Regions from separate parts of the Bacillus sp. LJBS17 genome, predicted to be linked through region 1. Evidence: riboswitches for the same ligand, from Rfam matches in the RefSeq annotation. Region 1 holds a riboswitch; the other holds the start of a gene.
The links. Region 1 has a riboswitch for cyclic di-AMP ahead of kimA (potassium transporter KimA). Riboswitches for the same ligand answer to the same signal wherever they lie in the genome.

Region 2: linked by a shared signal. The riboswitch ahead of ktrA (potassium uptake protein KtrA) and the one ahead of kimA (potassium transporter KimA) in region 1 are both predicted to bind cyclic di-AMP.

Annotation. Positions count from the first base shown of each region.
Region 1 is NZ_CP079759.1:472,912-476,689, reverse strand. Features, by position in the region: gene kimA (potassium transporter KimA) at 1-1,727, opposite strand, end outside; cyclic di-AMP (ydaO/yuaA leader) riboswitch at 1,920-2,063, opposite strand; gene KXZ66_RS02385 (cellulose biosynthesis cyclic di-GMP-binding regulatory protein BcsB) at 2,199-3,778, opposite strand, start outside.
Region 2 is NZ_CP079759.1:3,092,831-3,096,608, forward strand. Features, by position in the region: gene betB (betaine-aldehyde dehydrogenase) at 1-402, opposite strand, end outside; gene gbsR (transcriptional regulator GbsR) at 601-1,143, shown strand; gene bslA (biofilm surface layer hydrophobin BslA) at 1,341-1,886, shown strand; cyclic di-AMP (ydaO/yuaA leader) riboswitch at 2,032-2,180, shown strand; gene ktrA (potassium uptake protein KtrA) at 2,253-2,921, shown strand; gene ktrB (Ktr system potassium transporter KtrB) at 2,928-3,778, shown strand, end outside.

The sequences.
Region 1 (3,778 bases):
GTGTGCCAGCGTTTTTTCGTTATAAATTGCGGAAACAGCACCATAACGGAAAACTGTTCCTTCTTCGCTTTTGCCTCAACTGTTTCCAAAAACTTATCAAACGGATGGACAAGGCTTCTGTACGAGGAATGAAGCGTAACGAGACGCACGCCGTTATTAAGCTCTTCCCAGCGTTTTTCGAATTTCTTTTCCTGTTCTCTGTCAAATGACACGTGAACGGCGATCACTTGATCGGACAGTGATTTCGCATAGTGAATCGATTTTTGCACGACGGTGGTGACACCGGCCACAGGCACAATCACAACGGTGCCTTTGATTTCTTCCGGCTCTTTGTCTACGATGCGAAGCTGTTCACCAACCGCTGTATAGTGATTTTTAATCGCAAAAAACAGCAAAACGACGATAGGCATAAAGATTAACACAGGCCATACGACATTAAACTTCGTCACAAACAGAATGGATAGAACCATAAACGATATCAGAGCACCGCAGGAGTTGATCAGCATTTTTCCGATCCAGCCTTTTGGTTTTTGCTTGATCCATTTCATGCACATGCCGGTTTGTGAAAGCGTAAATGGAATAAATACGCCCACAGCATATAACGGGATTAAGTGCTCCGTCTGTCCTCCGAATAAGATAATGAGAACAATGGAGGCAAAGCCTAAAAAGATAATCCCATTTGAGAAGCCTAAGCGGTCGCCCCTGACTGTAAACATTCGCGGCATATACTGGTCTCTCGCCAGGTTGAAGGCAAGCTGCGGGAAGGCTGAAAATCCCGTATTTGCCGCAAGAACCAAAATAAGCGATGTGACACCTTGGATGACATAGTAGAACACATTCCGTCCGAAGGTTTCGGACGCAATTTGTGAAACCACTGTTTCATCAGGCTTCGGCGCCGTACCATACCCGTACGCGAGCACCGTGATGCCGGAGAACAGAATCGCCAGCAAAATCCCCATCATCGCAAGCGTTCTTGCCGCGTTTCGCGCAGGCGGGTTTTTGAATGCAGGAATCGCGTTAGAAATGGCCTCAACCCCGGTCAACGCTGAGCATCCGGAGGAAAAAGCCTTAAGCAGCAAAAACAGCGTAATGCCGGCTACAGGTGTGCCCAGCGGTGTATGATGGGCTGGCTGGTCTATTTGTCCTGTCATAAGTTTAAACAACCCGACTGCAATGAGAACCAAAAGCGCCACCACAAACAGATAAACCGGGTAGGCAAGAATGGATGCCGATTCCGAAAGACCGCGCAGGTTCAAAATCATAATCACTAACACGAGAAAAATAGCGATCGGCACATGATAATCATGCAATGCAGGAAAGGCTGACGTGATGGCGTCCGTGCCTGCGGAAATACTTACTGCTACTGTTAAAATATAATCAACAAGCAATGAACCGCCCGCAATCAATCCCGGTTTTTCACCGAGATTTTCTTTAGAAACGATATACGCCCCGCCGCCCTGCGGATAAGCGTAAATAATTTGCCTGTATGAAAGAATCAGTGCGAGCAGTAATATGAGAACGCCAACCGCAATCGGAATGGAGTACCAAAATGCGGCAGCACTGATTGTTGCCAAAATAATTAGAATTTGTTCTGTCCCATATGCAACAGATGACAGCGCATCTGAGGAAAGCATAGCCAAGGCTTTTAATTTCGTCAGTTTTTGCTCTCCAGCTGCTTGGGATTTTAGTGGTTTCCCAATCAAAAAACGTTTGATTGAATGATACATCGATGTCTTCCCCTTTTAATTTCTCATTTTTCAATTAAAACAATAAAACATCAGTGTCTTGCTCTCACATGTTGTTGATAGTCCTTTCTGCTATGATGTCTCTGTATGCGATTTGCATTCAAAAATGAACAACAAAAAACACAGAGGCAAACGGATGCCCCTGTGCCATAACATCGAACACAGGTTTCATTCATCTCCTCTCACGAACGCTTACGAGGTTAGCTGACGGATTCGGGCATATGAGAGTTAGCCCTACCTAAAAAGGATTCACCCCAACGGCAAAAAGCCGTTCTATTGGGTCCCCCGCTCTGATTTCAGATTAAGCGATTTGTTTTCTAAAAGAGATCATACTCCCGTTCCCGCACGTTGTAAAGAGGCTTATTGGCTGAGAGAAAAAAATAAAATGACAGGTTCCACAAATGGAATTTACTTACCAAAAATAAAAAAACAGAGGCTAAAATCGCCTCTGTTTTATTCTGTATCTGTCTTTCTTTTTCTGCGTCTTACGGCAATCCAAATGAACACTGCCGCAACCACCATAATGAGTGCCAGCACACCAATATACATCCATTTCTGGCTATGATCCTGTGTTGGTTGTTCTGCATCGGAACTGTTTGTTTCCGATTTGAGCTGCTGGTGGTTTGTAAACACCTGCTGGCTGTTTGTTTCATTAAGGACGGTTGCCGACTCATCGTTGCTGTTCAGATAACTGATGATCTCTTTTGTGACAGCCGCGCCATCTCCTTTTGACGGTGCAAAGACAGCCATTGTATAGCGTGAATCCCAAACCGATGCTTGGGTAAATACCACTTGTTTTGTCGTCTCATTCAGCATCTCGAAACCAGATACATCAAACGATCCGTTCTTTTCCTGCGGCACAAGCAGATCTGATGATTTCTCCTTCAGAAGAGAAAATTGATTGATCCCTCCTATGAAAATGAGGTTTCGTCCTTTCGCATCATTTGCTGTAACGTCAGATGATTTCTTTACCGTATATGAATGCTGTGCTTCGCTGCCAAAGGATTCCGTCACGAGAGAAAGCTCCTCAAGCTTCGATTGGCTTACGGTGTCAGGAAGCACGATTAACGTTGTTTGATCCTGGTTTCCGGCGTAAGGCAGCGGCCACTCTTGAAAATCCGCTGACGGAGACATGCCTTTGATGGCGTATGATAATGTACTGTTTTTATCGATAAAAACCCACTTTTCTTCATCAGTGGTGTTGCAAGGGTTGTTTTCCTTTAAACCGGTCGTGACGAACTGAATATCAATGTAGCGGTTTTTTTGCAGCAGCTTAGGGTCCACTTTCACTGTGACATGATAGAATCCGTTTTTATCTTCTTTTCCTAATTCATCAAGCCGGACCGAGTGCGGCTGGCCGTTGATCATCACTTTCAGTTCTACGGCCTGAGAGGCTGACTCGTTTTCAGCCGTTGAGGCTTGAATCGTTTCAGACTTTTTCAGTTTAAGCGACAGCTTCGCCAATTGGTTTTCATCTAAAACAGCCGAAGCCGGATAAAAATAATGTGCTGAAGATGTTTTGTCGGCTCCAATTGTGATATCGCCCGCTCCAAAATTCTCAAGGGTCAGCTTATCGCTTTCTTTTTTTTCAGTCTGCTGAAGCTTGCTGATTGAAAGTGTATCGCCGCTGAGCTGGCCTGTATATGTCTGATCTGTCATCACGCTGATTTTTTTAGTGAGCGCGTCCTCGGACGCCGCTTGCGCAAACAGAACCGGCTGCTGTTTGCCCTCTGCTTTCAGCACCCGCTCCGCAAGCAGAAGGTTTTCTCCTTTTGCCTGTAGCCCGGCTTGTTTCAACAGGTTTTTCACTTTGCCGTTCCAATGCTTGTCCACGCCGATAACAATCGTCGGCTTATCGATTTTTTTCAGTTCAGATTCCGTGACATACGCAATACTGACACTGCTGTCCACCGTTTTCAAATAGCCTTCTGTTTTAACAGCAGCTTCTATTTCTGCTGAACTTGGGTGATCCGGAATGACGATGGCTGTTTCTTCCGCTGTATTTCCAGATTGGGCGAAAGGATACGGATAAT
Region 2 (3,778 bases), 1.6 Mb from region 1:
GCTTTCTGAATCAGGAATCGGAGATGAAATGATCTCTCCGCCATCTTTGTCTGCCAAGCCGGCGTAATATTGAAAAACATTGGCGATATCGTCCATATCGGCCTTGCTTTCTTCGAGTGTTTTTCCTGTATCAAGAGATTCAAGCTCAGCCAGCTCCTCAAGATCGCGTCTGATTAATTCCGCAATTTTCAGAACAATTTTTCCGCGTTCTAGCCCGGATAGCGATGACCATTCTCCTTTGTCAAATGCTCTGCGTGCGGCTGCGATTGCTTTGATGGCGTCCTCTCGCCCTCCCTCGCTTACAGTTGCAATTTCTTCTTGATTAAATGGGTTGATAATACTGCGGATCTGTTCTTTTTCGGCACTGATCCATTCTCCGTCAATGAATAATGTTTGACTCATATAAGCCTCCTTGACGTAAATAAAGTTTGTTAAATAAAAATTTAATGTTTTTAACAACCTTAATCTAACATATGGTTTTTAAACTGTCAAAGTCCCATTTTGATTTTTCTTTTTGACTTTTCCTCATGTTTCGTTAAGATAAAGAACATAAAGAAATAACTTAACGGATTTAATTTTCTAAAGGAAAAGAGGGTCAGTATGGATGAAAATCCAGAATTTGCAGCTATAGAACAGGCTCGGGATCTTGTTATTGACTCCATTGCTGAAACGATGGATCTTTACGGAATTACCCGCAGTGTCGGGATTTTATATGGGACGATGTATATGAGGGATGAGATGACGCTTGACGAAATGCGTGAGGAGTTGCAAATGAGCAAACCAAGCATGAGCACTGGCGTCAAAAAGCTTCAAGACTTAAATGTAGTGAAAAAAACATTTCACCGGGGCATCCGCAAGCATACATTTGTGGCTGAGAAGGATTTCTTTAAATTTTTCACAAATTTCTTTCCACCTAAATGGGAGCGGGAGGTTCAAGTGAATGTAACAGCGATCGAGGAAGCACAAGCTGATTTACAAAAGGTTTTAAGCAAGGAAGATCTCGATGAGGATATCAAAAATGAAGCACTGCAGTTATATGATCAGCTGGAAAGCTCTAAAGCTTACTATGACTGGCTGAAACGGCTTGCTGAATCGGTGCAGACCGGAGAAATTTTTAAATTTATACCGATCGAAACAAAGTAAAGCAAAAAACGCCTGGGAAACCAGGCGTTTTTTTGATGTAACTACTACAAATTTGAAAAATACGGGAAAAACACCCCATTTACTTCCAAAATATTTGATGGTAATTTTATGTAGGTAAAATTTGTATTTGGCCTTTCAGAGGAGGTGAAAAGCGGGCAGGCCTGTTTAATTTATCATTTTTTAGGGGGAATTTTGTTATGAAACGCAAATTATTATCTTCTTTGGCAATTAGTGCATTAAGTCTCGGGTTACTCGTTTCTGCACCTACAGCTTCTTTCGCGGCTGAATCTACATCAACTAAAGCTCATACTGAATCCACTATGAGAACACAGTCTACAGCTTCATTGTTCGCAACAATCACAGGCGCCAGCAAAACGGAATGGTCTTTCTCAGATATCGAATTGACTTACCGTCCAAACACGCTTCTCAGCCTTGGCGTTATGGAGTTTACATTGCCAAGCGGATTTACTGCAAACACGAAAGACACATTGAACGGAAATGCCTTGCGTACAACACAGATCCTCAATAACGGGAAAACAGTAAGAGTTCCTTTGGCACTTGATTTGTTAGGAGCTGGCGAATTCAAATTAAAACTGAATAACAAAACACTTCCTGCCGCTGGTACATATACTTTCCGTGCGGAGAATAAATCATTAAGCATCGGAAATAAATTTTACGCAGAAGCCAGCATTGACGTGGCTAAGCGCAGCACTCCTCCGACTCAGCCTTGCGGTTGCAACTAATGTAAAAGACCGGTTAACGCCGGTCTTTTTTGCGTTTTACCCTCCCCCTTTTTCTCTAATCCCCGTTATCTTTTTTCTGGTTTAAAATTTAAATTGACAAACACTAGAAACAGGAGTAAATTCTTGAGTGTTCAATTTCATACAGTCTCTTTTACCGCTTAATCAAACACGAACGGGGGAACCAACGATTGGCTGTTTTATTAACAGCCTTGGGGTGAATCTTACTAAGTAAGAGGGGGTACTCTGAATCCCTAATCCGACAGCTAACCTCGTAGGCGTATACAGAGAGGAGGTCTATTATCGGCCATTCTTTGCAATGGTCTTTTTTGCTTCAAAAACGTTAATTCACTAAGGGAGATATGAACATTGGGAAGAATTAAAAATAAGCAATTTGCCGTGATCGGGCTGGGCCGGTTTGGCGGCAGCATTTGTAAAGAACTTCATAGAATGGGGCATGAGGTCCTTGCGGTTGATATCAACGAAGAAAAGGTCAATGCATATGCTTCTTACGCCACTCATGCGGTAATTGCCAACGCCACCGAAGAAAACGAATTGCTTTCATTAGGAATACGCAATTTTGAATATGTGATTGTTGCCATCGGAGCAAATATTCAAGCGAGTACGCTGACCACCCTATTATTAAAGGAGCTTGATATTCCAAATATTTGGGTAAAGGCTCAAAACTATTATCATCACAAGGTGCTTGAAAAAATCGGCGCTGACCGCATTATTCATCCTGAAAAAGATATGGGGGTTAAAATCGCACAAAGCCTTTCAGACGAGAATGTTTTGAATTACATTGATCTATCTGATGAATACAGTATTGTCGAGCTGCTGGCTACGCGCAAGCTTGATTCAAAATCGATTATTGACCTGAATGTAAGAGCAAAGTACGGCTGCACGATCCTGGCCATCAAACATCATGGAGATATCTGTCTTTCCCCCGCGCCTGAAGACATCATTCACGAGCAAGATTGCCTGGTGATCATGGGCCACAAAAAGGATATTAAACGTTTTGAAAACGAAGGGATGTAGACAAAGGTGACACTTCAAAAGGATAAAGTGATCAAATGGGTTCGGTTTACACCGCCTCAAGTGCTTGCCATTGGTTTTTTCCTTACCATTATCATCGGGGCTGTCCTATTAATGCTTCCGATTTCCACTACGAAGCCATTGTCATGGATAGATGCCCTTTTTACTGCGGCTTCCGCTACAACTGTTACAGGGCTTGCTGTTGTCGATACCGGCACTCAATTTACGGTATTCGGGCAAACAGTTATTATGGGGCTGATTCAGATTGGCGGGCTTGGATTTATGACATTTGCGGTCTTGATCGTCATGATATTAGGAAAAAAAATCGGCTTAAAAGAACGAATGCTCGTCCAGGAAGCCTTAAACCAGCCGACAATCGGCGGTGTCATTGGCCTTGTCAAAGTCTTGTTTCTGTTTTCGATCAGTATTGAATTGATAGCAGCACTCATTTTATCCATCCGGCTTGTACCTCAGTACGGCTGGTCATCCGGCTTGTTTGCAAGTTTGTTTCACGCAATATCTGCTTTTAACAATGCCGGGTTTTCGTTGTGGCCTGATAATTTGATGAGCTACGTTGGCGATCCTACAGTGAACCTCGTGATTACTTTCTTATTTATTACAGGAGGGATCGGATTTACGGTTCTGTTTGATGTGATGAAAAATCGGCGTTTTAAAGCTTTTTCTTTACATACAAAGCTCATGCTTACAGGAACGCTGATGTTGAATGCGATTGCTATGCTTACGGTCTTTATTTTAGAATACAGCAACCCCGGCACGCTCGGCCACCTGCATATAGTGGATAAACTGTGGGCGTCCTATTTTCAGGCAGTGACGCCGAGAACCGCAGGCTTCAATTCTCT